DNA from 3 places in the Aerococcus sp. 150760013-2 genome. Region 3 is predicted to be linked to each of the others. Evidence: riboswitches for the same ligand, from Rfam matches in the RefSeq annotation. Region 3 holds a riboswitch; each other region holds the start of a gene.
What was found. Region 3 has a riboswitch for thiamine pyrophosphate ahead of ACUW85_RS02900 (hydroxyethylthiazole kinase). Riboswitches for the same ligand answer to the same signal wherever they lie in the genome.
Positions count from the first base shown of each region.

Region 1: it holds a riboswitch for thiamine pyrophosphate, as region 3 does, so the genes downstream of both, ACUW85_RS05740 (ECF transporter S component) here and ACUW85_RS02900 (hydroxyethylthiazole kinase) in region 3, are expected to answer to the same signal.
Region 2: it holds a riboswitch for thiamine pyrophosphate, as region 3 does, so the genes downstream of both, thiT (energy-coupled thiamine transporter ThiT) here and ACUW85_RS02900 (hydroxyethylthiazole kinase) in region 3, are expected to answer to the same signal.

Region 1 is NZ_JBSEYI010000008.1:53,527-64,581, reverse strand. It holds gene ACUW85_RS05750 (energy-coupling factor transporter transmembrane component T family protein) at 1-481, opposite strand, end outside; gene ACUW85_RS05745 (ABC transporter ATP-binding protein) at 488-1,843, opposite strand; gene ACUW85_RS05740 (ECF transporter S component) at 1,840-2,406, opposite strand; TPP riboswitch at 2,534-2,622, opposite strand; gene ACUW85_RS05735 (YsnF/AvaK domain-containing protein) at 3,500-4,411, opposite strand; partial or broken gene ACUW85_RS05730 (IS5/IS1182 family transposase) at 4,615-4,779, shown strand; partial or broken gene ACUW85_RS05725 (IS1380 family transposase) at 4,987-6,306, opposite strand; tRNA gene ACUW85_RS05720 (tRNA-Lys) at 6,592-6,664, opposite strand; gene ACUW85_RS05715 (heavy metal translocating P-type ATPase) at 6,844-9,315, opposite strand; gene ACUW85_RS05710 (heavy-metal-associated domain-containing protein) at 9,337-9,549, opposite strand; gene ACUW85_RS05705 (phosphoheptose isomerase family protein) at 9,781-9,969, opposite strand; gene ACUW85_RS05700 (adenylosuccinate synthase) at 10,059-11,055, opposite strand, start outside.
Region 2 is NZ_JBSEYI010000005.1:48,992-60,046, reverse strand. It holds gene ACUW85_RS03715 (glucuronate isomerase) at 1-176, shown strand, start outside; gene ACUW85_RS03710 (hydroxymethylglutaryl-CoA synthase) at 373-1,527, shown strand; gene ACUW85_RS03705 (hydroxymethylglutaryl-CoA reductase, degradative) at 1,591-2,904, opposite strand; gene ACUW85_RS03700 (iron-sulfur cluster biosynthesis family protein) at 2,972-3,295, opposite strand; TPP riboswitch at 3,504-3,600, shown strand; gene thiT (energy-coupled thiamine transporter ThiT) at 3,748-4,311, shown strand; gene ACUW85_RS03690 (50S ribosomal protein L25) at 4,926-5,561, opposite strand; gene thrC (threonine synthase) at 5,828-7,312, shown strand; gene coaBC (bifunctional phosphopantothenoylcysteine decarboxylase/phosphopantothenate--cysteine ligase CoaBC) at 7,337-8,548, shown strand; gene def (peptide deformylase) at 8,620-9,192, opposite strand; gene pdhA (pyruvate dehydrogenase (acetyl-transferring) E1 component subunit alpha) at 9,582-10,685, shown strand; gene ACUW85_RS03665 (alpha-ketoacid dehydrogenase subunit beta) at 10,688-11,055, shown strand, end outside.
Region 3 is NZ_JBSEYI010000004.1:33,656-44,710, reverse strand. It holds gene ACUW85_RS02945 (FtsX-like permease family protein) at 1-2,557, opposite strand, end outside; gene ACUW85_RS02940 (ABC transporter ATP-binding protein) at 2,571-3,272, opposite strand; gene ACUW85_RS02935 (TetR/AcrR family transcriptional regulator) at 3,452-4,036, shown strand; gene ACUW85_RS02930 (alpha/beta hydrolase) at 4,159-4,680, opposite strand; gene ACUW85_RS02925 (DNA/RNA non-specific endonuclease) at 4,792-6,153, opposite strand; gene ACUW85_RS02920 (winged helix-turn-helix transcriptional regulator) at 6,383-6,736, shown strand; gene ACUW85_RS02915 (NADPH-dependent F420 reductase) at 6,894-7,463, shown strand; gene ACUW85_RS02910 (YkvA family protein) at 7,747-8,034, opposite strand; gene ACUW85_RS02905 (GNAT family N-acetyltransferase) at 8,109-8,606, opposite strand; TPP riboswitch at 8,841-8,931, shown strand; gene ACUW85_RS02900 (hydroxyethylthiazole kinase) at 9,117-9,956, shown strand; gene thiE (thiamine phosphate synthase) at 9,956-10,582, shown strand; gene thiD (bifunctional hydroxymethylpyrimidine kinase/phosphomethylpyrimidine kinase) at 10,583-11,055, shown strand, end outside.

The sequences.
Region 1 (11,055 bases), on a different contig from region 3:
CTTTCACATAATAGAGAGATGACCATGGATATAATTTCTTCCCCCTTAATAAACTGGCATCATGCATACTCTTGATTTCCCTTTGAATTTCAGGCACAGCATGTATCACAACCAACAATCCATAGATAAAAATAGCCGGTACTTTATACTGTTCAAAAATTAGTAAGCAGTCTTGTAAATCAACGGCAACCATAAATCCTATTCCTAAAGCCGCAAAGGCATAGGTTCTAGTGAATAATACCCAAGCGTCATCTAGGCCACTTCCTTGGATATAGACCGACCAAAAAGTGGTGATGGCAGGAATAAAAGGTAGGGCTAACAAAAATACCAGTACGCCAAACCGTTTTTTAACAGCTAAGTAGGTCACAACCATCAATAAGACATAAATATTCAGCCAAACCGAATAGGTAAAAGATATTTCAATCGTGAACAAGAATACCAAGGCCAGAATAGCTGGAATCGCTGTTTTCTTCTCTTCCATCAATTATCAAACCTCCTTCAGCACTTGATTGGACAAGTGAATATGATGATCACTTACACTTTCCAGCGGACCAAGGCGATGAGACACAATCAAGAAATCCGTATCTCTTTTCTTGTCTTCAATCCAATCCGCAAAGTAATCACTGGCTTTCAGGTCCAAACCCGCAAAAGGCTCATCCAGCATTAAAAACTGGTGGTCTAGACTCAACAAGGCGATTAATTGCACCATCTTCTTCTGCCCCTCGCTTAAATGATATAAACTTCGGTCTAAAACGTGGCTGATATGCAAGTCTTCAAGTGCCTGCATCTGTCGGTCACGAATTTCACCAGCATCTTCATTTGGAAACCGTAACTCACTCGCTACTTCCAACGTCACAAATTGTTGGGCTGCATCTTGAACAGCCAAGGTGAGTGATTCGTATAAGCTTTTCTTGCCCCAAAACCTTGAAAGTATCCGGTCCTGAAACCGCATCTTGCCCTTGTAAGGGTGTAACTGCGCCATGGCCTTTAATAAAGTCGATTTCCCCGCCCCATTATCGCCAGTTAGGGTGGATACACCCTTTTGAAAAGTAAATTTTTCTTGGTGAAGCAAGGTTCTATCGCCTTGTTTGATAGCAATATTATCCAGGGTGAAAGCTGATTCCCTGCTAGCTTGACCACTAGTCAACAATGGAATAGGCGCTTTTTCCGGCAAGGTGGCTACATCTGCTTCAGAAAGTTGGCCGTCTCGCATGATAAAGAATCGGTTGATTAGCCCCTTATAGTCAGTCAACTCATGGTCTACCACCATAATCAACTTGCCTTGCTGTCTTAATTTCGCCAACATGTTAATCAAGAAAAGTCTAGAGGCTGGGTCAATTGATGCAAAGGGTTCGTCTAAAAAGAAAACTGGTGGATTGACTGCAATCAAGATGGCCAAGGCCGCCCGCTGCTTCTCCCCACCTGACAGGGTCATCAAGTCTTGCTCTAATAAATGTCTGATACCCAAATCGTCAACCGCTTGATTTAAGCGTACTTTGGCCTGATCATAAGGTAGACCGCAATTTTCTAAGGCAAAGAAGCATTCTCGTTCCAGGGTTCGCATGGTAAATTGTTGACCCGGATTTTGAAACATCAACCCGATTTTCTGAGCTTTTTCTGGAATAGTATAGTCTGACATCCGCTGGCCATCCATTACAACATTCCCTTGAAAACTTGCACCATTGAAGCCAGCTATGGTATGGATGAAGGTGCTTTTCCCGCTACCACTATCACCTGTCAGTAAGATAAAATCGCCTAGCTGCCAATCACAAGAAATCCTGTCTAGGATGACGGTCTCATTTTTCCGGACGGTCAAGTCACTGATTTGTACTAAGGCGCTCATTGGGCAATTCCTTTGGCTTGTACTCTGTTGAATAAGCTAACGATTTGTTTTGTTAGAAAGACACCGAAAAATGTCACTGAAATCAGACGAACTAAGAATAAAGCCACGACCAAACCAAGGCCATAAGTCGCGTAGCCAAATTTGAAGAATTCAAAGGCAAAACTAAATACCGTTGTCCCAATGGCACCATAAACTAAAGTAGTCGTATCATAGCGTTCGTATTTGGTAACAAGGAAGCCCGCTTCAGTACCCAGTCCTTGAATTAAGCCAGAAAGTAAAACACCAGCCCCAAAATATGACCCATATAGCATCTCGGCAAGGGCGGCAAAGACCTCACCTAACAAGGCACTGCCTACTTTCGGAATCAACATACCCGCCACTGGCGCCGCAATCGTCCACATACCAAATAAGATTTCATTGGCAAATGGCGTTAAACCAAACGGTGTTAATAGGGACACTAAAACGGCATATAGGACACCTGCCCCCATAAATACAGCTCCAAATAAGAAAGCTAGAAATGCTAAAAAGATGACGTCGGGCAATGCCCATTTAAATTTTTCCATCAAAAAAACCCCTTTTCCTATATTTTTAAAAATAGAGGCATAAGGGGTGAGCAAAGGCGAATTCGCTTCTTGTTTTAAACACTTTAATAAACTATCCAGACACACTTGGTCCGATAGTTTCCGTATCATAAACATTTTTACATTTCCCTTCGCCAGTATTAACTGTGTCAGGTTCAATGGGTATAATCTCAGCTTTCGGCACCCCAAATGTCACTACTATATGAATGTATCTCCGATACTAACACATCGATCTAGAAAATGAAAGTGGCAATTTATATAATGTTTTTCAATTACAACAGAAAATAGCAGTATAATGCATATAACCATGCATCATTTTTTATGATTTTCTTACTTTATTAGAAATATCAAGGAAGTAAAAGTAGCGGATATATCCGTCTATCAATTTGGATATAATAGAACTTAGATACAGTATGACGAAGGAGCGAAAGAGATTAAGAAGATTGATTTATTTCAGAGCGAACTCAATAAGACTATTCCCTTAGAGTATATTGGTCGAGTTCTGTACACCGGTGAATCATTTGGTGTAGATTCACTTACAAAAGGTCAAAAATATAATGTTGTTAGAGATGAGTTTGGCACGCTAACGATAGTAGATGCTAGCGAAGAAGATTATATTTATGATTTCAATAATCCTAGACCTTTGGATGGTTCCTCTAAAGGTGGTAACTTTACAATTGTTGATGATCCTAGAAAGCTTCTAAAAAAATTAATTTAAAATAAATACCTACTATGTTTAGAAGATGTTTATTTTACCCAAACTAAAAGCCATTAGCCTGTAAGCCATTAGCTGGGAATGATATTCACTTCGTTTGGAACGTAGATAGCATTTAAAATGTATTTAGATATGTTTTGGATTATTCATTGCTCATATTCCCATGGCGATTGTTTCATCACTGGGTGGCCGGATGGGTGCTAGATTAACGAAACATTCTGCAGAAGAAATACGTGCGTAGACCATAAAATAAAGTATTGAAATTAAAAGCTAAGAATGTTTTGGTGATGGTGCTAAAGAAACACACCCTCTCAACTTTAAGAAGTTGAAAGGGTGTGTTTCTTAATTACAGCACATTTATTAGATACGATCTGGTCTATCTGGATCTTCCAAATCGATTGTCTCATCGTCCAAAGTGGTATCTGTTCTTCGTACATTGCCACTTGATTCAATATCAATTTCTTCTCTACGAATATCTTCAGAGACATGTTCGACATCTTCTTCATGTTCTTTTTTGATTTCAATTTCTTCTGTTACAACCGTGTCTTTATCGACGACTACTTTTTCCTCATGAACTGGGATAGTGATAGATTCTGTTTCATCGTCAAAAGTTGTATCCGTTATGTCTACTTCACCATCGTGAACAGCTCTTCTTTCAATCACCACTTCTTCACGCTCGACAGGCACTTCAATTGTTTCCGTATCATGGACGGTCTTTTTCGTCACATGTACTTCACCGGTTTGGACTTCCTCTTTACCGACATGTAGACGTTCTTCTTTTAATTGAATCGTTTCGTTTTCTGTCATCTCAGTGGTGTCTTGAACTTCTCGATCCATTCCAACGGTGGTGTCCACTTCAGGTAAATCACTCTCTAATGGTGTAACATTCGTATCGGCCATTTCACTGTGTATTTCAGTATCTCCACGATAGTTACGAACAGCAATTACAGTATAACCATCTTGAATGTCTTCTCTATAAGGAGTTATAAAGTCGTCTTGTGTCGTCTCTACACCATAATCATCGTCCATTGTAAACATATCTTTTATTTCATCCCAGAATGAACGGTCTTCATCACCTCTTGTTGAGGAAACTTCATCTGCAGTTCGCATATCTACGCCCAATGTATCTTCGAATTGATTAAAATTCGCACGATTAGAATAGAGTGCAATGTCATTTCTAGCATAGCCTTCACGTTCTAATCTTTTTAATGTCACTCTTACTTCTGCCGGATCACGGTACTTACCTATAACCGTATATGAATCTCTTTCCATTTTAACTTCCTCCTCTTATCTTTTAACCAATAGAAAGTGTTAAAGCACTTCCTTCCACTATTCATATTTTAATGTAATATGAAAGCGCTGTCAATTGATAGGACTTCTAAAAAGGATATTATTAAGAGCATGCTTATAGTAATAATCCTTTTATTTATTAGCTATTTTGGATGAAATTATATCTAGCTTAATTTGATAAAAAGAAAAATAAAGACAGGAATCAGAGCATGACTTATTACTTTGATGTAGAAAAATGTAAACAATGCCCCTTACGAAACGGCTGTTACAACAACGCGAAAGAAAAAACCTATTCCATCACTTTAAAAAGTGAAGAACATCAATATCATTTGAAACAATTAAACTATTATATCACTCCTGAATAATTCATACCTCTAATTTTTGAGGCGATTTTTAGTTTTTAAGTTCTATAATTTTCGTAGTTTTTTCTATTTTACATATTGTTCGTTTTAATTTTTTAGATTCCAAACGAAATTTTGAGCTTTTCCAGTCTATAAACTGGAATTTGGACACACTTCCCCCTGGGCACAATTCAGATTTTTAAAAATGATGACTGATTAGATATATTGTCGAATCCATTGGATTCGCCTGAATGTATGATAGAACTCGGCTTGGTAAACATGGGAACTGGAAAGTTTCAAGTACAGTTGTCTCGCCGTACGGACGAGCTCCCCCGCCATTTTGAATAACCGAAGCCGGATCGTATTCACTTGGAGTCCTTTCCATTTTGAATCAAAGCAGATGGTCCGCAAGAAGTTCACCAGATTATACGCCAGTAAACTAATCATCATGCCTGCTTCGTTTTCAAGGAAGTGGGGACTGTCCGTTTTATCGAAAAAGAAGTTGTTTTTGGCTTCTTTTATATAGTTTTCCATGGTCCCTCTTTTATTGTACGTTTCAAACACTCTCTTCGCTGAGATATTTTCAGAGAAATTTGTGACAATGAAAGCGTGATTAAACAGTAACTCGTCTACCTCTCGCGTTGAACGTATGCAGACGCGCCGAGGCTTCGTCCAAGAGTTTGCTTGATAGGAAACCGAATGATAATAGACTTCTTTCTCATCCCATGGATGATTATTATCATAATATACAAATTCTTCCGCTAAGCGGTATAAGTTTCGATTGGCTTTAAGCCGGATGACGTAATGATTTTTGAAGGTATCACATAAGTCATAAATAGCTGGTGTTGCGAATCCACTGTCTCCACGGACAAAAATATCGGTGGTTGGAATGGCTTGGTTATAATGTTCCCATAATGGTTCAAGAAATCCCTTCACTCCGTTGGAGGTGTATTGATTACCTGAACGAAGTTTTGCTTTTAAAAAATCACCGGTTAGCCCATCGAAGGCGACTAAAGGATGATAGCCATTCGTTCCATAATGAGCGTTGTAGGCGGTTTGTTCTTGACTGCCGAATGTATCTGAATGAGTGGAATCCAAATCAATAATCAAGTTCGTATCGTTTCGCACCAGACGAGCTTTGTCGATTAAAGATTGATTGAGTCACTGCAATGTACTGATTGTGTCTAAGGTGACGCGATCAAAGAAACGTGAAATAGACGACAGAGAAGCCAATGGCTCGTCGGGTGAAAGTGTCTGTAAAACTGGATCATGGCGCAAAATGTTTGCAGAAGAATCCGTAGGATAACCCGCTATAATCTGAAGGATCAATTGCTTTAGAACCTTGGGGTTCGTGTGTGTCCAATATTTGCGGTTATCCTTAAATTTCACGACTTTTTCAGAGAGTTGCGTAAATTGAAGAGCATCCATCAGTTCATCAACCAGCACTAAGCCAGAATCACTCGATAATTGACCACCGTCATAAGTAACAATTAAATTATTATTGAATTTCGCTACATTTTCTTGTAAAGTAACCATTGAGAGCCCCTTTCTTTTGGTTGGTTGTAGTGAATTAACCATATCAGAAAGGGGTTCTTTTTTCATCACCCAATGGGTGATGAAGGGACTGAAACCAAAGGTTGTAAAATCATTGTTTGCTGCTATTGATGGAAAAACTATGAATCATTCAGGATATGTGTTTAGATTTTAAATTACTCAATATTTCTCAAACTTTATATAAAGTATTTTCGCTACTTTTCAAATTCAATCCAAAAAGGCGCTAAATCAATATTATCAAAACATTGATTTAGTGCCTTTTTTTAATGGACTGGCAGGGGCTCGAACCCTGGACCCACTGATTAAGAGTCAGTTGCTCTACCAACTGAGCTACCAATCCAAATGTAAATTTTATCTGCAATAGTGAAAGTTTACGCCCATTTTTGGGAAAAATCAAGGGTTTGAACTCAAAAATCGCATTTGGTTTTTTTATATAATAAAAAGACCAAGGTTCATCCTAAGATATCCCCCTGGCCCCAAAAAATAAGATGGTTATAATTTATCTATTATAATCGTCACTTAAGCTTTAGCTTTAAAGCCCTTCAATCTCAGCGCATTCAGTAATACTGAAACAGACGATAAACTCATGGCTGCACCAGCAAACATAGGACTTAATAATGGGCCACCAAATGGGTAGAGGATACCCATGGCAACTGGGATCCCAACCGTATTATAGGCGAAAGCCCAAAATAGGTTTTGCTTAATATTAGTAATGGTTGCCCGACTCAATTCAACCGCTGTTGGCACGTCCATTAAGTCGCTACGCATCAAGACAATATCCGCTGATTCAATGGCTACATCAGTCCCTGAACCAATGGCAATTCCGATATTGGCTTGGGCAAGCGCTGGCGCATCATTGATCCCGTCACCAACCATGGCCACGTGTAAGCCTTCATCTTGTAATTTCTTCACTTCATTGGCCTTGTCTTCCGGCAAGACCTCACTAAAGACCCGGTCGATGCCCACTTGCTTGGCAATCGCCTCAGCAGTCCCCTTGTTGTCACCCGTGATCATGGCCACTTCAATGCCCATTCGGTGTAATTTTTGGATAGCTGCTACAGAGTTTTCTTTGACCGTATCCGCTACTGCAATAATCCCTAATAATTGGCCGTCAATCCCAACAAACATGGGTGTTTTACCCTCAGTAGCCAATTGGTCAGCCTCAGCTCTTGCATCCGATAAATCTATATTGTGATTAGCCATTAATTTACTATTGCCTAGCAAAACGATTTGGTCATTCAAGCTAACTTGTAATCCGTGTCCAGGAATCGCTTGGAAATCTTGGCTGGCCGTTAAAGTCAACTTGCGGTCCTTGGCTTCAGCTACAATCGCTTCACCTAGTGGGTGTTCTGACCCCACTTCTGCAGACGCTGCAACTTGCAAGATATCATCCGCATCCGCGCCATTGAAAGCTTTAATATCTGTCACCACCGGTTTGCCTTCGGTAATGGTACCTGTTTTGTCAAAAACAATAGTTTGAACTTTATGGGTTTCCTCTAAGGCATCGCCACTCTTAATCAAGACGCCATTCTCAGCACCCTTACCAGTCCCCACCATAATCGCTGTTGGCGTCGCCAAACCTAAGGCACATGGACAAGCAATCACTAGAACGGAAATGGTAATTGACAAGGCAAATATCCATGATTCTTGCCCTAGGAAATACCAGGCAAGTCCAGAAATCGCTGCTAAGCCCATCACAATGGGGACGAAAATACCGGATACCTTGTCCGCTAACTTGGCTATTGGCGCTTTAGACCCTTGTGCTTCTTCAACAAGTTGGATAATTTGCGCAAGGGTTGTGTCCTTGCCGACCTTTGTGGCCTTGAATTGGAATGACCCGTTCTTGTTGATAGACGCGCCAACAACCTGGTCGCCTACCCTTTTTTCAATTGGGATACTCTCCCCAGTAATCATGGCTTCGTCAACCGCTGAGCTGCCCTCAACGATCTCGCCATCAACTGGAATTTTCTCGCCAGGGCGAACGACCAAAATATCGCCCGCCACCACCTGGTCAATTGCCACTTCAACCTCTTGACCGTTGCGCATTACTCGAGCCGTTTTCGGTGCCAAGCCCATCAATTTTTTAATGGCTTCAGACGTCTTGCCTTTAGACACAACCTCCAAATATTTCCCTAAAGTAATTAATGACAAAATAACCGCCGCTGACTCAAAGTATAAGTCAGGATGACCGTGGCCTACATGCAGCTGGCCAGATACCAATAGACCTGTCATCACAATCCCTTGAACAAGCGCTGCCCCTGTCCCAATAGCAATCAAAGAGTCCATATTGGGATGTCCTTTAAAGAGGGCTTTAAAACCCACTTTGTAGAAGTCGCGTCCCAAATAGACAACTGGTAAGGTCAGCAACAACTGGATGACCGCAAAATTCATGGCATTGGTCATTGGATTCAAGAATTCAGGTAAGGGTAAACCGCCAAAAGGTAGCATGGGACCCATGGCTATATAAAGTAAAGGCACAGTATAAATAGTAGACCACAAAAAGCGGCGCCATAAAGATTGGATATGGGCACTTTGACGATCAGCTTGACTAGGCCCTTCCTGTTCACTGGTTTCTAATTTGGCTTGGTAGCCCGTATCTTCAACTGTACGGACAATATCAGAAACATTTAAGGCCGCCTCATCAAAGGTCACTGTCATTTTTTCAGTGGCTAAATTCACATTCACCGATGAAACAGTGGCTAATTTACCTACCGATTTCTCAATCGCTTGGGCACAAGACGCGCAGGTCATCCCTTCAATTTCAAAGCTAGTCGCCGATAAATTCTTCACCGCCTTATAACCTGCATTCTCAACTGCCTGAGTGATATCAGCCTCTGAAACTTGTTTGTTATCATAAGTAACCGTTAACTTTTCAGTTGCCAAGTTCACATTCGCAGCATCCATGCCCGTTAACTTGGCGACCGATTTCTCGACCGCTTGCGCACAGGATGCGCAGGTCATGCCTTCAATTGTATAAGTATCTTTCATTATACATTCTCCTTTAGACGAAAATTATTGCGGATTGGCTGTATAGCCCGCTTCCGCAACAGCAGCCACAATGGCCACACTATCTACTACTTGATCATCAAATCGGACCGTTAAAACTTTACTTTCAACCGGTACATCCGCTGCTTCAACGCCATTTAAGCCAGTTACTTCCTTTTCAATATGCGCCTTGCAGTGGGCACACGACATATCTGGGATTAAGTAAGTTTTCGTATTCATATTAAATCGCTCCTTATTTATGTATGTGTTTTTATACTGTTTACATTTGTAATCTTAATAAACTTAATATACCTTGACTGATTACACTTGTCAACGATAAAGTCGCCATTTTTTCAATTTCCTAAAAAATGAAGGCTAAATAGCTCATATGGTGAATTCATCCTCATCAATAACTGGATTCACTATCATTGTCCATAATAGGATTATTCACTAGAATTTGTTCCCTATCCGTTACACACGACAAGGAATACCTATCCGGTTAAATCGTAGTTCTATTTCCTTTGCAATTAGACCTGAATGACCAATTCCATAAATATAGATGACTTTGTATTCAGTAATGTCCTGACTAATCTGGTTTAAACTACCGTCTTGTGTTAATTCAGAGGCCTTTTTTAATAACGTACTATAGTCCGTTAACACACTAGAAATCCCAATATTCATTTCTTGAATCAAAAAAAGCAGGACTATCGAAGTCCCGCTTATAAATATCTTATAAATCTTGTATCTAATTAGCTATTCCAAATATCTTCTAAAATGTTTGTTTGCGTACGGTCTGGACCTACAGAGAATGTTGCGATGTTCACGCCAACTAATTCCGATACACGTTCAACGTATTGGCGTGCATTTGCTGGTAATTCTTCTAAAGTCTTACAAGCAGTAATATCTTCAGACCAACCTGGTAACTCTTCATAAACTGGTGTACATTCAGCTAATTGTTGCAGACTAGCTGGATAATGTTCAATACGTGTACCATCTGCTGTTTCATAGGCTACGCAAATTTTTACTGTTTCTAATCCTGACAATACATCAATTGAATTCAATGATAAATCAGTTAATCCAGAAATACGTTTAGAATGACGCATTACAACAGAGTCGAACCAACCCACACGACGCGGACGGCCTGTAGTTGTTCCGTATTCACGACCAACTTCTCTAATTTGATCTCCTACTGCATCAAACAATTCAGTTGGGAAGGCACCTTCACCAACACGAGAAGTATATGCTTTAGCAACCCCTACTACTTTATTAAAGCGGGTTGGACCTACACCAGTACCTACTGTTGCACCTCCAGAAACTGGGTTAGATGAAGTCACGTAAGGATATGTTCCTTGGTCAATATCCAACATGTTTCCTTGAGCACCTTCAAATAAGACATTTTCGCCACGGTCTAAGAAGTCATTAATAATCACTGAAGTGTCCGCAACATAGCCTTTGATTTCTTGGCCATAAGCGTAGTATTCTTCATAAACTTCTTCAAAGTTCAAGGCTTGACCACCATAGATTTTCGTAATGATTTGGTTATTGAATTCTAGATTCGCCTTTAGCTTAGCAGCGAAAGTATCTTTTTCCAATAAGTCACACACACGAATACCGCTACGGCTAGCTTTGTCAGTATAAGCTGGGCCAATACCTTTAATTGTTGTACCAATTTTGTCGTCGCCCTTAGCTTCTTCTTGAAGACGGTCCAACTCAATATGATAAGGTAAAATCACATGGGCACGGTCT
Region 2 (11,055 bases), on a different contig from region 3:
TCATCTCTTACACTCGTCACGAATACTTTCGCCGTTTGTTCTGCGACTATATCGGTGACTTGGTTGAACGTGGTGAAATACCTAATAATGAAGCATTATTAGAAAAATTAATCACTGACGTTTCTTTCAACAACGCAGTACCGTATTTTGACGCTGCTGACGTCGTATCAAAATAAGACTTTTTGGTAAATGATGACTTGTAACTAAAGTATTAACCCAATTGATCGGACAGTTTCCGCTTTTTTTCTGGAAAAATATGTTCAGAATTTCCTAAGAATGCGACAAATGCGGATAGGGAGGGTGAAATATGATAAAATGATAGTTGAGAAAGTACGTTATGCGTATAAAAATGATGTTGGGAGAGTATTGAATATGAACATTGGTATAGATAAACTACATTTCTTCACACCGCATGTCTATGTGGATATGGAAGAACTTGCTGAAGCTAGAGACGTTGAGCCGGCTAAGTTTACAATTGGTTTAGGTCAAACCGAGCAAGCAGTGGCACCCTTAACCCAAGATCCAGTTTCAATGGCAGCTAACGCAGCTTGGCCAATTTTAACAGATGAAGATAAAGAGGCAATTGATTTCATTATTGTGGGATCAGAATCAGGTGTCGACCAATCAAAAGCAATGGCAGTCCATGTGCACCAGCTTTTGGGGATTAACCCATTTGCTCGCGCTATTGAAATGAAAGAGGCGTGTTATGCAGCAACTGTAGGTCTTCAAACTGCTGTAGCCCATATCGCTCGTCATCCAGAGTCAAAAGTGTTGGTGATTGCAACTGATATAGCTAGATACGGCTTGAATACTTCAGGAGAATCAACACAAGGTGCAGGTGCGGTGGCTATGCTAATCAGTAAAGACCCACGCGTTGCAGTTATTAACGACGACGCAGTTTCTTACACAGGAGACATTTACGACTTCTGGCGACCAAATTATGCTACATATGCCCAAGTAGATGGTAAATTCTCTAATGAACAATACCTATCATACTTAGAGACAGTGTGGACTGAATATAAAAAACGGACCAATAAAACTTTAGCTGACTTTAAGGCTTTAGCCTTCCATTTACCTTATTCGAAAATGGGCTTAAAGGGCTTGCGTCAATTATTGCCGGAAGTGGATGAAGCTAAACAAGCAGCCTTAACAGAACAATTTGAAGCCAGCCGCGTCTACAATAAACGGGTTGGAAACATCTATACTGGGTCATTGTATCTAAGTTTAATTTCCTTATTGGATCAAAGCCAAGACCTACAAGCAGGTGATACTATTGGCCTTTATTCATACGGATCAGGCGCAGTAGGTGAGTTCTTCTCTATTACTTTAGTGGAAGGCTTCAAGGGCATGTTAGCTGACGAAAGTCATCAAGCCATGTTAGATAACCGCGTCCAACTATCGGTTGCCGACTACGAATTGATTTTCCAAGAAGAATTACCAACAGATGGTAGTCAATTAGTTTTATCTGAAGATGAAGAGCAATTCCAATTAGCTGGGGTAGAAGGCCACAAACGATTGTATAAATAAAGAAAATCGTTACCTAGAAGAAGTATCAACTTCAAGTGGGTAACGATTTTTTGCTTATTTCGATTATTCTTGTCGTAATTTTTCTAAAATTTCTTTGGCTGCGGCCAGGTTCTTATGGTCAGCGTTTTCTAAGGCCGTCACTACGGCATTAATTTCTTGGTCGCCGTCAGCACCTGCTTGAATGGCCAATGATTTAGCTTGTAACTGCATGTGGCCAGCTTGGATGCCTTCAGTAACAAGGGCCCGAACTGCGGCAAAGTTTTGCGCTAAGCCTAGTGAAACAGCAATTTCCATCAGATGTTTAGCGTCCGATTGACCTAAAATTGACTTGGTTACTTGCACAGTTGGGTGGATCCCAATCGACCCGCCAACAGCCCCTAAGGCTAGCGGTAGGGTGAGTTCACCAGATAAAATTTCTCGGTCACTGTCGTAAGTCCATTTGGCTAAGCCTCGGTATTGGCCGTCTCGAGCTGCGTAGGCATGGACACCCGCTTCAACTGCCCGCCAATCATTTCCAGTGGCCAATACAAAAGCGTCGACCCCGTTCATGATTCCCTTGTTGTGTGTGGTCGCCCGGTAAACATCCACTTGCGCCAACTGGCTAGCTAAAGCGATTTTGCTGGCCACTTCAACCCCGGAAATAGGGCCTTTATCCAGTAAACGGGCCGTAATTTCACAAGACGCCGTTGCCGTCGCTTCAACCGCATAATTGGATAGGATAGCCATCAACCCATCAATATTCGCTATAAAATCCACCTGTCCAAGAATATGCGCCTTCAAAGCCTCCAGCATAGTATTCATCATATTGGCCCCCATCGCCTCCTGAGTGTCTATCGTTAGATACACAATGAAAAAAGAGGCACTACTATCGGTTGCTGGATAGTATTGACTACGGATGGACCGTGCGCCACCACCGCGCCCAACAATGGAAGGGTAGGCTGCATTAGCCACAATCAGTAAATCATCCGCAAATTCTGTCACATACGCTTCAAGGCGTAAGGCCTGCGCGTCATCTTCAAGTCCGGTAAAAGCAATTTGCCCACTCATCAAACGCTGGTTGACCTGGCTTTTAAAACCGCCTGCCTGCTGGATAATTTTACCGCCATTTGAAGCAGCCGCAATCACAGAAGGTTCCTCAGTCACCATAGGAATGTGGATTTCTTGATCGTTTATTAGAAAGTTTAAGGCCAAACCATAGGGAAGTCCGTAGGTTGAAAGGGCATTTTCAATCATATTATCAGCAATTTCAGTGGGTAAACCTTGGCCGTTTTTTAAAAATTCAGCTTGGTCACTAGTGATATGCTCTTGGTCCACTAAGACATCGATACGGTCTTGACGAGACTTTTTATAGTAGGATTTGAATGGATTTTCAGACATGATAACTCCTTTTTCAATAAAGAAACGGACCAGTATACCTAGCCCGCTTGGTTAAAAATAATATATATTATGACGCTTTTTGTAGGTAGATATTATCGTTCATTACATGACCATCAACGATTAAAATGAAAACTTGTCTAAAGTCATCGAAATCAATGCGGTTATCATGGCCTAAAAATTTTAAAGCACTCTTTCTTACGTGAACTTGGCCAATATGGGTTTCTAGTACCTCGTCGTAGGCGGAAAAATCCGTCTCATTGGTCCGCAAAACCAGGTCAACTTCCTGTTCATTAGAAATATGTAAATATTGTGTATCATTTAAACAAATATGTTCAAATTGTGATAATGATTGCAATTTATTGATCGCTTTATTCGAAAAAAATAGCTTCAAATTTCATCCCCCCATAGGCCTCAAAATAAAAGAATGCAAAAAATACGTTCTTAAGAATATATCATATTGATGATATTAATACAATAGTGTGGTTTTGATGAACCAGCGCTCAATTCTATTATACAATAAGTAAGAACGATTATAAAATGTTTGGGTTACCACTTGCTAAAGATGCAAGATTAGCATATACTAAAAGAAATAATATACTTGTGTGCACTAGGGGAGCTTTTGCTGAGATGTTTAAAAACAGACCCTCATAACTTGATCCGGTTTATACTGGCGAAAGGAAGTGTTCAATAGCCATTTGTTGGTGAATGATTTAATGCGTTAAATCGTTGAATACATTGAGAGGTCGTGTTTGTCACAATTGTGATAGATGCGATTTTTTTATTTGCTTTGATGATATTTCAAAATAGCTTTCAATGTGCTTACAAAGGAATGGAGAAGAAGAAATGAGATCAGTTAAGTTAAATGAAAATATCGAGGCTGCTATTGCAGCAGTAATTGCTTTTATAGTATCAATGATACCGATTGAAATTGGCCCAAGCTTTGGGGTCCAAATTTCACTAGCCATTATTTATATTGTAGCGTTTAGAAGAGGGATTCGTGCTGGTTTATTGTCAGGATTCTTGTTAGGACTGATTAAATTTATTTCTGGATTTGCCAGTATTTTAACACCAGTACAAGGTATCATAGAATATATATTTGCCTTTGCCTTAGCTGGATTAGCGGGTATTTTTGCCCTACAAATCCAAGAAGCAGCAAAGAATAACCATGAAAAAAACTTATTCCTATATGTAGGACTAGCAACTTTCATCGCCATATTTGCAGAATACTTTGTCCACTTCCTAGCCGGTGTAGCTTTTTGGGGCCAATTCGCACCAGAAGGCATGAGCCCATGGGTATACTCAGGTGTAATGAACGCCATGTCAGGACTTGCGACATGGGGCGCGTGCTATGCTATTTCTTACCTACTAATCAAAACCAATAAGAAAATTATCCTAGTTGAAAAATAAATATCCGCAAGCAAAACAGGGCCGTGACGTAGAAATCACGCCCTGTTTTTTGATGCATGTAGTTATTTGGTTAATGACGTAAATTCTTTGAAAATGTGCAGTGCAAATGCAAAACTTTGGTAATTATTGTTCTTAAATAATGCGTTACGTAGCGTTATCAATCTTGTGTTGAATAGCGGAGTAGCGTACGAGTGGTTTGACACTGTTTTTGAGAGCGAATGGATAGAATTATTAAATCGAATTAATATATTGACGGTAAAATGACTTGAAATAATATCCTTAGGGAGTGCAGAGTAAGGCAACGTTTCATGTAACCCCTAATTGTCCAAAATAAACTAGATTTTTCAAAATGATCTACAGTTAAAAGAAATTTTAAGTACAGTTTTTTCGAATAGCATTCCCGATATAGGTTGAAACTTACCTGGCATGCCGTCGCAGTGAAGTAGGATAGTCAGCCAAGCCCTTAGACTAAGGCTAAGGACTTGGCCCCGATGGATTTAAGGGCATGACAGGTAAAGTGAAAGCCGAAGAATTTCTAATTTTTAAAGAAAACAAAAAACCAGAGTGAAATAAATCACTCCGGTTCTTATGTAATGAAAGGAATTGAAAAAATATTAGTTTTCAGTATCTTCTACAATTTGGCCTTCTTTTTCATCGATTAATTCTGGTTCAGCAACCTCTGCATCTGGGTCAACTTCTTCTGGCTCTTCAACTGGAGCAGAAATAGCTACAACAACCTCTTCAGCATCTGTTACTAATTCAATATCGCTAGCAAGTTTTAAGTCACCAGCAGTTACTGAGTCACCAATAGCTAAGCCTGTAACGTCAACTTCAACTGAATCTGGCGCAGTTGCTGGGTCAGCAACAACGTTAATTTCAAGTGTTGTCGTAGAAGCTACACCTTCTTGATCTGCTAAAGCATCTTCGTTAACAATAACGATAGATAATGGCATTTCAAGTTTTTGGCCTTTTTTGATTGCTTGTAAAGAAATGTTGTAGATAGTTGGTTTCAACGCTGATTGTGAAATTTCACGTACGTAAACTGTATGTGTCTTACCATCTAACTCTAAATCAAATACTGAGTTAAGACCTAATTCACGACGAATTTGTTCTACATCAGATACTGACAATGAGATGTTAACTGGATCTAAGTCACTTGCGTACACAACGCCGGGAACTAAGTCTTCTTTACGTAATTGTTTAGCTGCTGAAGTACCAGCGCCATCACGTTTTTGAGCTGTAAATTTCATTCGAATACCTCCTGAGTATATACGTTTGTATTTACGTTTCCTACAATTTAAAAATTTAGAAACACACTTAATGTTAACATATATGAGTAATAAAATCTATTTTAAGCTATAAACATGCAATAATTCATTTGGATTGTCTAATAAGAGAATTATGAGAAAAGTAGCCCACACTGCCATAAAGGGACCTTCTGTGGTAAAATGAAGCAAATATAAAGAGTGACTGGTATGGATAAAAAGGGTAAAACGAGTCGCTTAGGAGGAATATGATGCAATTTAAAAGTACACGTAACCAGGATAATATCGTGACAGCTTCACAAGCCATTGTTCAAGGATTGGCAACTGATGGCGGGCTTTACGTCCCAACAGAATGGCCTAGCATTGACCTTGATTGGTCTGAATTAAAAGAGATGACCTACCAAGAATTGGCTTATTTTGTTATGTCTATCTTTTTTGATGACTTTTCTGAAGCAGATTTAAAAGCTTGTATTGATGGTGCTTACGATGAAAAATTCGATACAGATGTAATTGCGCCATTAGCAAAAGTTGGCGAAGACTACTATTTAGAATTATTCCATGGTCCAACGATTGCCTTTAAAGACCTAGCGCTACAAATCTTACCTCATTTAATGAAAAAATCAGCTGAAATGAATGCCAACGACAAAGAGATTGCCATTTTGACAGCTACTTCAGGCGACACTGGTAAGGCAGCAATGGCTGGATTCGCAGATGTACCAGGTACAAAAATTATTGTCTTCTACCCGCAAGGTGGGGTTTCTACCATTCAAGAAAAACAAATGGTAACACAAAAAGGGGGCAACACATTTGTGGTGGCAATTGAAGGGAACTTTGATGATGCGCAAACAGAAGTAAAACGCTTATTTAACGATGAAGCTTTACGCGCTGATTTAGCGGCAGAAAACATCCAATTCTCATCAGCGAACTCAATGAATATCGGGCGCTTAATTCCGCAAGTGGTGTACTACTTCTACGCATATGCCCAATTAGTGAAACACGAAGAAATTGAAGCGGGCAGTCCGGTCAACTTTGTGGTCCCAACAGGAAACTTCGGGGACATCTTAGCTGGTTACTATGCACAAAAATTAGGCCTACCAGTTGGTAAATTGGTTTGTGCTTCAAACGATAACACTGTCTTATACGACTTCTTCAACACAGGCGTTTACGACAAAAACCGTGAGTTCAAGTTAACTATTTCGCCATCAATGGACATCTTAGTTTCAAGTAACTTCGAACGGATGTTATTCCACGCTTTAGGGGATGACGTGGCCCAATTGTCAGGCTTGATGAATGACCTAGATCAAAAAGGGCGGTACGAATTCCCAGCTGAACTGAGCGAGAAATTTGCATCCTTCCTTGGCGAATTTGCCGACGAGGACCAAACTAAAGCTGAAATTGACCGCGTATACCAAGAATACGATTATTTAATGGATCCGCATACTGGTGTTGCATCAGCGAGTCTACAAAAATTGAAAGCCAAAGATGCCCTAAGTGGACCGAGCGTTGTTGTGTCAACAGCTAGCCCATACAAGTTCCCGCAAGCTGTTTTGACAGCTATTGGACAAGGTGTTGAAAATGCGACTGACGATGAATTGGTAGCCAACATTAAATCTGCAGGAAACCGCGATTATCCAAATGCCATCAAAGAAATCCAAATTGCTGAAGTACGCCACAACCGTGTGTCGACTGTAGCGGATATGAAGGAAACAGTTGTGGGTATTTTAACTAGAGAATAAGTCAATTGGAAAGTGTAGGAGACCATGCTTAAAGGATTAAATTTAACAGTCGTTGTCACAGGCGGCATCGCAGCGTATAAAATCCCAGATTTTGTCCGTACCCTCATTAAAGCAGGGGCTAATGTGCGCGTTGCCTTGACACCGTCTGCCAAGCAATTTGTCACACCATATACCTTTGAAGTCCTAACCAAATATCCACCATTAGTTGAAGGTGTCCACTGCCCGGATACCGTGGCCCATATCGCTTTAGCCGATTGGACTGACTACGCCATCGTTATGCCAGCAACCGCCAATACAATTGGGAAATTTGCCAATGGCATTGCGGATAACGAAGCATTGTCCATGATGTTGGCGCTCAATTCGCCACTTTTATTTATCCCGGCGATGAACGAGAAAATGTGGGCCAACAAGGCTACTCAACGTAACATAAGCCAACTCCGTTTAGACGGCCACATTGTGGTTGAACCAGATACCGGCTTCCTAGCTGAAGGTTACGAGGGGAAAGGTCGGATGCCAGCACCTGAAGCTGTATTCCAAGCCCTATTAGCCTATATTGCCATCGATAAGCAGGGGCAAACTCTTGATTTAACCGGGCATAAACTACTGGTATCAGCTGGCGGGACTACAGAGAAATTAGACCCCGTCCGATTCTTGACCAACCGTTCTTCTGGCAAAATGGGTTTGGCTATCGCCAATGCGGCCGCACTAGCTGGCGGACAAGTGACCCTAGTCCGTACTGACCACGCTAAAAATCTGCCTGTTCTACCCGGCATAGAAGTGGTCACCATCGAATCAGCTCAAGAATTGTATGACACCATGCACAAACATGTCACAGACAAGGATATTGTTATCATGTCTGCCGCTGTATCTGACTATCGATCTGCCCATCCAGCTGATCAAAAAATGAAAAAAGACCAGCTATCTAATCAAGATGGGTTGACCATTCAATTGGCCGAAAATCCTGATATTTTAGCTAGTTTGCCTAAAGAAGGCCATTATACAGTGGGTTTTGCAGCTGAAACTCAAAAGGTGATTGAATATGGCCGCAACAAATTATTTAAAAAAGGGGTCGACATGATTGTCGCTAATGACGTTTCAGACCAAACAATTGGCTTCAATACAGATGACAACCAAGTGACTTTAATCACTAAAGATAGTGAACGACCTTTAGAAAGACAAAGTAAAATCGGTGTAGCAGTTGAATTGTTAGCCCGTATACAAGATGAAATCAAATAACGCAAAAAAATGATGCCGGAATTAAAATCCGACATCATTTTTTTATATATACATAAGTAATTAAACTTAAATTACTCGTCGCCTAACAAGTTGGTATGCTCGTCAAGGGCGAATGGTGTTTCTTCACTGATGTGATCGTAGAACATGATCCCATTTAAGTGGTCAATTTCATGTTGCAATACGATGGCTGGGTAGCCAGAGAAACGTTTCTTATATTCGTTACCGTCAATATCGTTGTAAGTAACTGTAATGCGGGCGTGACGAGGGACATAACCTGGTACGTCGCGGTCAACGGATAAACAACCTTCACCTTCGCGAAGACAAACACCTTCAACAGAGTGGCTGACAACGCGTGGGTTTAGGAATACACCGTTTAATAGTGGCTCGGCATTTTCTGGATCCATTAAGTCTGGTACTAATAGGGCAGTCATTTGAATAGATACATCTAATTGTGGCGCAGCAATCCCAACACCACCACGTAAACCATATTTTTCAGCTAATTCTTCATCTTGGCTATTGCGTAAAAACTCCATCATATCATCCGCTAACTGACGAATTTCATCAGAAACTGGGAAAGTAATTTTTTCAGCTTTCTTTCGTAAGGTAGGATGTCCTTCGCGAATAATGTCTTTCATAGTAATCATCTGAACAACTCCTTTTCTTCTATCATAACTGATATATTTTCTCATAAAAAGTCCCTGAATGCAAAAATACCAAATCATGTATTCTTATTCACGAGATGTAACAGAAGATAAAAATAGACTAGTACAGTTGGTAAACACCTTAAAAACATTTGTTTTCTTAATGCGTTGAAAAATCCTATTATTTGGCAAAAGATAAAGATTACTACAAAATTAACAATGGAAGGGGTTTCTAATTGCGGTTTCTGTATTATAATAGATTTTGTTGCAAAAATTGCAAAAAGATTGAAAAGGCTCGCATGATTTGATAAAGTAAATCAGTAAGGTAAATAAAATAACACAGATTAACGATAGTATGTGTAATTTTTATAAAAGAGAGGAATGTGTTACAAATGGCTAAATTACCAGTGGATTATGAAGCGCAGCTAGATGCTATCAGTGCTCAATTTCAAATGGTTCAAATTTTAGATGAAGATGGAAATGTTGTTAACCCTGACATCATGCCTGATTTATCAGATGAAGAATTAGTTGAGTTAATGAAACGGTTGGTTTTCTCACGTACACTTCATGAACGCTCAATGGCATTGGCAAAACAAGGTCGTTTAGGTTTCTACGCGCCTACTTTAGGTCAAGAAGCTTCTCAAATGGCAAGTTCTTATGCATTTACAAAAGATGACTGGTTGTTCCCAGGATATCGTGATATCCCTCAATTAATCGCTCACGGTTTAAAAATCTCTCAAGCATTCTTATGGTCTCGTGGACATGTTGAAGGTAACAACTACCCAGCTGATCTAAATGCATTGCCGCCACAAATTATCATCGGTGCACAATATATTCAAGCGATGGGTTCTGCACGTGCACAAAAATTAAATGGTGACAAAGCTGTAACATTTACATATACAGGTGACGGTGGTTCATCTCAAGGTGATGTATACGAAGGTATGAACTATGCTTCTCGGTATAAGGCACCAGTCGTATTCTTTATCCAAAACAACGGTTTTGCAATCTCAACACCTCGTTACAAACAAACAGCTGCTGAAACTTTAGCACAAAAAGCTGTATCTGTAGGTATCCCAGGTATTCAAGTAGACGGTAACGATGCTTTAGCAGTTTACGCTGTATCTAAACAAGCACGAGAATGGGCATTAGCTGGTAATGGACCTGTTTTAATTGAAACAGTTACAAACCGTTTAGGCGCTCATTCTACTTCAGGTGATGATCCTAAGATCTACCGTACGCAAGAAGACATCGACAGCTGGACTAAACGTGAACCGTTAATCCGTATGCGTGTATTCTTAGAAGGAAAAGGCCTATGGTCTGAAGAAATCGAAAATGAATATGTAGAACAAGTTCGTGAAGAAATCAAAGAAGCTGCGAAAGAAGCTGACATGGCACCTAAACAAACAGTTACTCAATTCTTAGAAAACATGTTCGAAGTGCCTGGACAAAATATTCAAGAACAAATTGAAGCATATTCAGCAAAGGAGGCTAAATAATTATGGCTAACTTAACAATGATCGAAGCAATCACTGAAGCGCTAGACCAAGAAATGGCTCGTGATGAAAAAGTATATATTTTTGGTGAAGACGTTGGTAAAAACGGTGGTGTTTTCCGTGCGACCAAAGGATTATTCGACAAATATGGCGAAGAACGTTTAAGCGATACACCATTATCTGAATCAGCTATCGGTGGTATGGCAATTGGTATGGCATTACACGGATTCCGTCCAGTGATGGAAATCCAATTCTTTGGTTTCGTATTTGAAGTATTTGACTCAATTGCTGGTCAAATGAACCGTACACGTTTCCGTATGGGCCAAACTCGTAACTTACCCATCACTATCCGTTCACCATTTGGTGGTGGTGT
Region 3 (11,055 bases):
GTCCTAAGATAATCCCTAAAATAGTACCAGATAAGCTGGCGGTTAAACCGTAGAAAGTAAATTTCTTAATAACGTCTTGGTCATCATAACCTAGGGCTTTCAAGGTACCTGATTTAGTCCGTTCTTCGTCTACAAAGCGTGTCATGGTAGTAAAGGTAACTAGTGCAGCAACGAAGTATAAGAAGATTGGGAAGATATTTGCTAGGGAATCTACAATATTTGAAATGGTACTATAGATTTTATACCCATCGCTACCTGGAATCTCCCGACGACTATTTACGGAATAAGTTGGTAGGGATAAATTATCCACCATTTCTTGTGCTTCGGCTAGTTCATCTTCTTTGTCTGCTATCTCATCTTCAGCATCCGCTTTGGTTTTAGCGAATTCAGCGGCTTTATCTTCGTATTCTGCCTGACCCTCCGCAAGACTTTCTTTGGCATCTGCAATTTGGGCTTCAGCATCCGCAGATTCAGTTGCTAATTGGTCTTCTGCTTGGGCTAATTCCGCTTCTTTATCAGCTAATTCCGCTTTTGCTGCGGCTAACTTATCTACATTCGCTTGGTATTCCGCTGATTTCTTATCTAATGTCTCTACACCAGCAGTCCATTGTGCTAGACCCTCATAGTAAGTATTTAAACCGTCATTATAAGATTGGATACCGGCATTGTATTTGGATAAGCCATCTTGGTATGCCGCTTCTTTTTCTTGTAAGAGGGCTTCATTCTCGCTTAAGCTAGCAGTTGCTGCTTCAATTTGAGCTTTACCATCATCAATTTTGGCTTGATTGCTAGATAATGCAGCATTACCATCACTTAATTGTTTGTTAGCAGTATCTAATTGTGCTTTAGCACTGTTTAATTGTTCTTGGCCAGCATCTAGTTGACTTTTAGCACTTTCTAATGCTGATTTTTGTTGGTCTAACTCAGCTTGACTAGCCTCTATTTTTGCCATTCCAGGAGTGTATGTTGAATTCATGAAGGATTCATATTCACTTTGGCTAGCATCTAATTCTTCTTGTAGGTCAGCAATTTGTGCTTGTAAATCAGCAGTATCAGCTTCATTTAAATCACCTGCATCTAATTTATTTTGTAGGCTAGTGATTTGTTCTGTTAAAGCTTGGATACCCTTTTCATAATTTGCTTTTCCATTTGCCAATTCTTGATTGTTTTGATCAAGTTGATTTTGTGCGCCTTCTACTTGACTGGCTTTTGCTTCGTAGTCAGCTTGTTTTTCCTCAAAAGCATTTAAGTTTTGAGTATATTCACTGTATTTGTTATCATACTCAGCTTGTTTGCTTTCAAGTGTTGCGTTTGCTTCGGCGATTTTTGCCTCAGCGCTATTTATTTGGGCTTTCTTTTCAGCTAATTGACTATAACCATTAGCAATCGCCGTTTGACCTTGGTCTAATTGGCTTCTTGCGGTAGTTAACTGATTTTGACTATCATTTAACTGTTTCTTTGCTTGGTTTAATTTAGCTTTACCATCTTGGAGTTGGTGCCACTTTTCGTCCAATGTAGCTTGCCCATTAGCTAACTGCGTTTTAGCAGCATCTAATTGTGCTTGACTATCATCAATTGTAGTATGGGCATTCGCAATTTGATTGGCACCATCATTAATTTGTGTAGTGGCGTCAGCTACTTTAGTGTCTAATTGATTTTGTGCATCTTCAATTTCAGCTTGACCATCAATTAATTGTTGTTTGGCATCATCTAGTTGTGCTTGTCCATCTGCCAATTTCTTCTTGGCATCATCAATTTGTTTTTGGCCATCATCAATTTCCGATTGATAATCATTTTTAATTGTTTCAAGACGATTTTCTGGTTGGTTTGCTAAGGCATCATCTAAATCATCTTTGTGAACTTGAAGTCTTTCAGTGTAAGTATCTGAATAAGGATCGATATTGATTAAATCATCGAATCTTAATCGAGCCAGCATGTAGACATCTGAATCAAACGCAGATTCAGGAACAATCGCGTAACCTTTTAAGGCGCCAGTTCCGGCTGTAGAAGCACCTTGGTTTAGATTGGATAAAATCTCACCAGAATAAACAAAACCGACAATTTCATAGGTGTCTTCTTTTAGTACAGTATCACCAGAGGCATCTGCCTGTTCTGACAGGTCAATTTTATCACCTACTTGATATTGATCATCAAAGCTTGCATCTATCGCTATTTCATTACTTGCTTTAGGTAATTGACCTTCCACTAATTCATAATCAGAGATATCTTCTCCCATTGAGAATACGCGAATAGCCGTATGGCTATCATCAATTGTGACATCTTTTAAATAGCCATATTCAATATCTGCCAAGCCCGAGGTTTTATCCAAGATGTCAACATCATCATCATCAATACCCATTGAACCAATTACAGTAATATCTGAGACGTTTAAATCATCAAAATAATGTTCACCAGTTGTTCGCATATCTGGTCCAGTCACTTTTAAACCAATTAAGGCAAAAGAACCTATCAACATTAACCCCATGATAGAGAAAAATCTACCTTTTGATTTAGTAATTGATTTTCGAATATCCTTCCATAACATTTTCTTTTTCATGTTTATTTGTCACCTACCATTCGATATCTGAGATATTTTCAGGTGAATCATTCACTTCAATGGATTCCACTGTAGCATTACGCATGTGAATAACTCTATCAGCAATAGGTGCAATGGCTGCATTATGTGTCACGATAACTACAGTAGCACCATTCTTGCGACTCATATCTTGTAAGATTTGTAAGACTTGTTTACCTGTTTCAAAGTCTAAAGCACCTGTTGGCTCGTCACATAATAAGATTTTTGGTTTTTTAGCAACCGCTCTAGCAATAGAAACGCGTTGTTGTTCACCACCGGATAATTGTGCAGGGAAGTTGTCGATCCTCTCACCTAAACCTACACCCTCTAATACCTCGATAGGATCACTCGCATCTTTAACTATTTCAGAAGCCAACTCTACATTCTCCTTAGAAGTCAAGTTAGGCACTAAATTATAAAATTGAAATACGAAGCCTACATCCTCTCGGCGGTATTTGGTTAATTGCTTTTTGTTATAAGTAGCAATGTCATTGCCATCAATGATGACTTGTCCTTCATCATTCGAATCCATGCCTCCAAGAATATTTAGCATGGTAGATTTTCCGGCACCGGATGACCCTAAAATAATGGCTAATTCACCTTTTTCAATTGAAAAATTCACATCATTATTCGCGGTGATGACATTCTCACCCATTTTATAATGTTTAGAACTATTAATAACCTCTATGTAACTCATTTTCATTTCCTTCCTTATAAATATAAAATGATTGCCCAAGTAAATGAACAACGTGTTGATTTATTCACTTAGAGAGTATATAATGATTGTGCAAGAGATTCAATAAACAAAATACAAAAAAGTGTTGATTTTATAACAAAATTTGTCAATTAATCTATTCAAAGAAAGTAGGATAATCAATGAGCCGTAAGATGGAAACAAAAGAAAAAATTAAAGCAGCCTTTATTGATTTAGTACATGAAAAGGGATTTGAGGCGATGACTGTGAGTGATATCGCCAGAAGATGTGACATTAATCGCGGAACCTTTTATCTACATTATGTAGACAAGTATGACTTAATGAATAAGTTAGAAGAAGAAGTGATGTTTGACTTAGAGGCGATTATTTTAAAGGATTCGGATCATAAAGAAGCCAAGGAATCTTTAGAATTGATTCCATATGATGAAATTTTAGAAGCCTTAGTCTATGTTAAAGGTGAATTTGACTTTGTAAAAGCTATTGCAAGCCCAGGTGGGGATCCCAATTTCATGCAAACCTTAAAGTCTATTATTGGACAGCTGATTGATATAAAGGTAAAGCAGTCTAATCGCGTAAAGTTTGAGAAACTAGACCTGCCTGAAGACTATGCGATTGAAATCTTACTATCATCTATTGTGGGGATTATGACGTTGTGGATTAAAAAAGATGGAAAAGAGTCACCGGAAGAAATTGCGCACATGATTACCAAAGCAAAACTATTGCCGCCATATGAACTGCTAATGTAGAAAAATATACAGGATAAAGTACTGATCGTCATTTTTAATGGATATCTATCCTTTTTCGATGATATAAAAAAATAAAGCCAGTAAACCATGATGAACATGATTACTAACTTTATATCATTTTTCTAACACATATGTTTTCTAAAGAAACCAATTTGATCTAGGTTACAGTATTTTGCAACACCGGATTTTTGATCAATGTGAAATACATGGTTTAGTTCAGAACCATCAGTGTTTCTATAGATTTTAAAGTAGACTTCATTCCCTTTAGAAATTAAAAATTGGCCAAATTGGATAGCAGTTTCTTTTAGGAAATCATGGCTTGATGTCATGACAAAAGCAGGGGGAAAGTTGGTAGTGATGTATTGTTCAACGGGTAGCTGAGCTTTGAGTTGATCAGTCATTTTTCCATCGAGGTAATAAGGAAAATCATCAGCGGAACCGATATTATTGCCGATGTAATAGGCACCACAATTTAAACCAACAGCGTTAAATTGGATGTTAGGTACTTGAAAGTCAAATAAATTTTGATAATTAGGATTTGAAGCAATTGTAGCGTACTGTTGAGTGAGTTGACCACCTGCAGAATCGCCCAATAAAAATAAATTGTCTAAATCAATGTAGTATTCTTCGCTATTTGCAGTCATCCATTCAGACAGCGAAGACTAAGCTTAATCATTACAATAATAAAAGACGAAATGCACTTTTCTTGAAGCGCATTTCGTCTTTTTTCGCGTATATACAACTTGTAGGGCGGATTACTCACCAACCATACCATCGCCGTCACGGTCGTCCATATATGGATACAACCAATGGTCTGAATAAATAGGCATTGAAAATCCTGCTGCTTTGGCTTCTTTAATGGTTACCTGACCGTTGCCATTGGCATCAACCGAACTGACATCACCGCCGGAAGCGGGCGCTGTGGTAGCGGGTGCACTTTCGGCTGCAGGGGCAGTTTCAGAAACGGTTGAAGATTGGTTTAAGTTTGGTAATGATTCATCTTGTGTTGGGCCTTCAGGTCCTACTGATGAGCCGTCTGCATAGTTGATTTCAACGTCTGGTTGGATGTTTGGTACATAGATATTGAATTGGATAGTCGCCCCGTTATCTTCAATAGAGAAACCTTCCATGTAAACACCGGATGCCAGTAGGTTATCCCCTTCGAATGCTGGTGTAATGCGGTAGCGGACATGGTTTTCTGTTTGCTCAATATAGTTAGCCACAAAGTTTTCAAATGGCAACATCCCTTCAGTATTAAACCATCTAGTCCCAGTCATCAAGTTGCGGGCATTGGCATCTTCACCAGTTAGTTGGTGGCCAATCAAATGAGATCGGTTATACAACCAACCACCTGAAACGTTGGCATACTTAGCTTGTTGCCAGCCAGTGGGTTTGATATCTGAAATATCACCACGTTCTGTAGTAGGCATCAGTTCGACTCCGAGGACAGCGTTTGCGGCGGTTACCCGACCTAAACTATCCAGTTCACCATATGATTCGTAGGCTTCAGTCGATGTAATATCCGCATTTGTAAAGTAAGGGATATTATCGTTAATTTCTATATAAGTTTGCCCAACTGGTACTGTACGTACTTTTGTGAATTCAGCGCTTGCTTGGCTGGCAATTTCACTTTCGGCTTTTGCTTTAGATTCAGTTGCTGCCTTTTCTTTAGACTCTGATTCAGCACGTTTCATAGAAGAGGCTTGGCGTGCACTTGATTCAGCGGCTAATTTTTTGTCATAAGATTCCTTGGAGGATTTTTGTGACGCATCTTTAGCGGACTTAGCAGCCGCTTCTTCGGCCGCTGATTCAGAAGCCTCATCGGAATCCTTATCAGAAGCTTGATCTGAGGTTATGACTTGTTCTTGTGGTTGAAGGTCAGTTTGATCGGCTTCGGTTTCACCTGTGTCTATTGAAAAGATGACAATCGTACCGATTAATGCAGCTGCTGAGGCAATCAAGCTGTTTCTCAACCATTGATTATTTGGCTTAATCTTGTAGAAAAACAAGGCCAGAATAGGCGCAACAACTAAAATGAATGGTGATAACAAGATAAATATTATCAGTAAAGCCAAGTAAGCCAACAAACGTAACCAGTTAATATTCTTTTTCTTCATTATTTATATTTCTCCCAAAAGTATCTATTCTTTCCCATATTGCCTAACATTATATCGGCCGTCATTCTAAACTGCAATGATTATCGTTCTTTTATTTACAAAATGTAAAATAGATAAAATTATTTCTCGTCAAGAGTTTACAAAATCAATGTCTGTAGTCTTTTTACAATAATCATCAGGCAAATTTCTGGTATGATACTTGTAATAGAAAGTCGATTGAGGTGAAATCATGTTAGCGAAAGAAGAATTACCGGTATGTCCAGTAGCGACAACGGTCGATTTAATTGGGAATAAATGGAAGGTTTTAATTATTCGAGAATTATTAAAGGGAACTTACCGTTTCAATGAACTGCACCGGTCTATTGAAGGAATCAGTCAGAAAGTCTTGACGGAAAACCTGCGCAAGTTGGAGTCAGACGGGATTATCCAGCGGACCGTCTATGCAGAAGTGCCGCCGAGAGTGGAGTATTCCTTGAGTGAATTGGGGGATACTTTAAGACCTATTATTGAAGTGATGCGTGCCTGGGGGAACGATTATTTGAACGGTAACCTGCCTGGAATTGAAAATACAGAAAAAAATTAAAAACTTTTTTGCTGGCAATGCCTTGGTATCTGTCATTACTTACCAATAAGTAAGTAGCTAAGGAAAAAGTGCCTACTTTTAGTAAGTGGATTTTCATGGTTAAATATACCTATCAACAAGTAACCAATAAACTTACAAATGAAAGAGGTATATAAACATGGCAAATATTACAGTATTCGGTAAAGGTAACATGGGTTCAGCAATCGGTGGCTTATTCCAAGAAGCAGGAAACGACGTCGCTTACATCGGTTCTCAAGACGGTAAACAAGCATTAGGCGACATTGTTGTATTGGCAGTGCCTTACGCAGCAGTAGATGGCATCATCTCTAACTACGTTGACGAATTAGCAGGCAAAATCATCGTTGATATCACTAACCCAGTAAATTTCGACACTTTCGATGGTTTAGTTGTGCCAGCTGACTCCTCAGCAGCCCAAGAAATCCAAGCAAAAGTAAGTGGTGCGAAAGTTATCAAAGCTTTCAACACAAACTTTGGGACTACATTAGCTTCTAAACAAGTTGGCGACAATACGACAACAGTTTTAGCAGCTGGTGAAGCAGACGCTAAAGCAACCTTCAAAGATGCATTAGAAGGTAGTGGCTTGAACTTTGTAGACGCAGGTGAATTATCACGTGCTCGTGAATTAGAAGCAATCGGCTTCCTACAAATCACATTAGCAGCCCGCGAAGAAATCGCGTGGACAGCAGGATTTGCAGTAGTTAAATAAGGCGAGTGGTGAGAAAAGTCGTTTAGACTCGATGGGCTGGACCAAAAGTCGAACAATTACTGTCAAGTAATTGGCGTATTTTGGGAAGCATTGGAAGAGTTTGACTTTTCAAGCCGATATTTAGACTGGAATTAGTTATAAAAATATTATAGATTTAACACAACCACCAACGACTCAGTTAATACTAGCTTGTTGGTGGTTTTTATTTTGCCACATCCACAAAAAATAAGCCGTAACACCCGGGGTAGTGGGTTTCACGGCTTTTAGGGGTAGGTATTTTAATCTAGTTGATCACTTTATTTGGATCAAAGTCGGTGTGTGTATTGGCTGTTTGCGTAGATTGTTTTTCATTGTAATTATCTAATAAGGACATGGCAATCGTCGTCAAGACACCAATTACAGCTGCGTCATCCACAAATCCCAAGGGACCGAAGATATCTGGTAAGACATCAGCTGGTAAGACGGTATAAGCGAGTGCTAATCCAGTAATCGCCTTGATGTAGGTAGGTGTTTCCTTATTAAATAAGGCTTTGGCGAACTTGCCCAAGGTCATTTTTGATGTTTGTTTCATTGCGTACATCATCCTTTCTCATGTCTATATATTAAATGGAAAAGGGATTTGATGTATCCGTCCTAAGACCTAATTTAGAGATTTGTCTTCGTTAGGTCTAGATACATGATGTGCATGTCTACATAACGACCGTCTTTCACTTGGAAACCGCCTGGAATAGTTCCCACAATTTCAAAGCCAAATTTCTCGTAAGTATGGATAGCAGCCTTGTTTTCGGCCACAACCGCGTTAAATTGAATCCCTCTAAAACCGTGCATTTTAGCCGTTTCAATGGATTTTGCTACCAAGTCATTGATCAAACCTTGACCCCGGAAGGCTTTATTCACTGCGTAAGTCCCGTTGGCTATGTGACTTGCCCGACCTTCGTTATTTGCTTTAATCAGGTAGTAGCCAGCAATCTGATCATCCACCAACAAGACGTCAACTTGATTATAAGCAGCCAGTTTATTCTCAAATGCGGCACTTGAATAGAGGTCTAAACCTGGGAAGGCGACACCGTCCACCAAAATATCGTTCCATATTTCTCTAAGAACTTCCGTGTCGACTTGAGTGTAATTTTTAAAATTTTTCATACTTTTAGACCTCCAATAAATTTGTGTCGAATACTCACTATTATACCTATATCAATCACATGCTTACAATAGTGCGTAAACAAGAGCATTCATTAGAAGGACGATATGCCATCTATGGTTATGGTAGGTAAAGCATAAGACCTAAGGCTTTACTTTTTTAACTATCGTTCAAAAGTACCTCAAATTGAAAGGGTTGACATTCCTTTAAAAGATTGTTTGAATAGAGTTAATTCATAGAGACGTTTGGGGTGCTGTGACAGCTGAGAATATACCCATGGAACCTGATACAGTTAATACTGGCGAAGGAAAATGTAGTAAATATTGTCAAAAATATGATTCGTTTGGTTTTTTGCCTTGCTATCATTCATTTGGACACTATTTCCCCCCTTTTGTCGAATACTGACAGGAAAGGGGGCTTTTTTTGTTTTCCAAAAGGTGTCTAGATAATTGAACACCAATGATACTTCACCATATTGATTTAAAAGATGCGATATTGAAAGGATTTAAAAGATGACAATCGATTTGTATACATTGAAAGCTTTACCAACTTACGACAACCCCTTCCCATTAGCCAAAAGCCCGCTAATCCAGTGCTTAACCAATACCGTGACGGTGGAATCGGTGGCCAACGCCTTATTATATGTGGGGGCGGCACCAGTCATGGCAGACCAGGCAGCTGAGATGGAAGATTTCTTCAATCAAAACGATGGGGCCTTGATCAATATTGGGAGTTTATCGCCTGAAAAAATCCGCAACATTTTATTGGCTGCTAGAACAGCTGACGAAACAGACACGCCTTTCGTTCTGGATTTAGTGGGGGTTTCAGCCAGTCCCTTGCGTAACGACTTAGCCCAAGAAATCAGCGCATTCACACCAGATGTCATCAAAGGCAACTTGTCTGAAATGCGGGCTTTCTGTGGTTTAGGCTCAACTGGACGAGGTGTTGACGCAGGGGCCGATGACCAAAGTGAGGCGGCCTTAGTGGAATTGGGCCAAGCCATGCAAGAATGGGTGTCAGAGCATGTCGGTATAACTCTATTAGCAACAGGACCAGTAGACGTGGTCGCTGATGCGTCAGGCATTTACTACTTGAAGAATGGGGTAGAGAATCTTGGTCGCTTTACTGGGACTGGAGACATTGTCGGCGCCTTGATTACAGCCTTATTAGGAGCTGGTCAACCAGCCCTAGAAGCTGTCATTTTAGCGGTATCTTACTTCAATTTATGTGGTGAAAAAGCGGACGCAACAACACATGGTCTAGCCGATTTTAGACAAGCAACATTGAATAACCTGTCTCTATTGTTAGAAGACGATGAATGGGTAACAGGTATCAAGGGAGGTCAACTATAATGGATTACAGTTTATATCTAGTCACAGCAGGTTTTGATTACCAAGAAGACACCTTTTTACAAGTGGTTGAAGACGCAGTCAAGGCGGGGGTTACTTTGGTTCAATTCCGGGACAAAACGGCAACCAGCCGCGATGCTTACGCCTTAGCCCAAAAATTGAAAGCCATCACCGACCGATACGATGTACCCTTGATCATCAACGACCGGGTGGATTTAGCGCTAGCGATGGACGCAGCGGGTGTCCATATTGGCGACGACGAATTGCCGGTTGACGTGGTTCGGAAACTCATCGGACCAGACAAGATTTTAGGGGTCTCAACCAAAACCCTAGCGCGGGCAGAAGAAGCCTACCAACAAGGGGCGGACTATTTGGGTGTCGGGGCCATCTTCCCAACAACTACCAAGGATTCCAGCCTAGTAACAGTAGAAACTTTACAGACGATCAGCAGCCAAGTAGCTATCCCAGTTGTCGCAATTGGCGGCATTCAATTGGATAATATCAAAACATTAGCCGGTAGTGGGATTGCGGGGATTTCAGTAGTTTCTGAAATTATGTTGGCAGATTCGGTGACACAACGCGTAAGAGATTTAAAAGCTAAAGTAGCAGATATTTTGGAGGTGGACTAAATGGTAAATTCAACACCACAAGTAGTGACAATCGCTGGGTCTGACTCAGGTGGGGGCGCAGGGATTCAAGCCGACTTGAAAACTTTCCAAGCTCGCAAAGCCTTTGGTATGTCGATTGTGGTCGCCTTGACTGCGCAGAATACTTTAGGCGTCCAATCGGCCTTACCAGTACCCTTGGACTTTATCGATGCACAATTTGCCTCATTGAAAGCGGACTTCAGAATTGGCGCTGTCAAAACAGGCATGTTATTTAACGGTGCTTATGTAGAGAATGTGGTTAAAAATCTGAAAGAGGTAGACTTTGGACCTTTAATCGTTGACCCAGTCATGGTGGCTAAGGGTGGCCATCAATTGTTGGACCAAGACGCCGTCGACGCCATTCAAAACAAATTACTCCCTCTTGCGACCTTAGTCACACCAAATATTCCTGAAGCAGAAATCATCGCTGATATGACCATTGAATCAGAAACGGA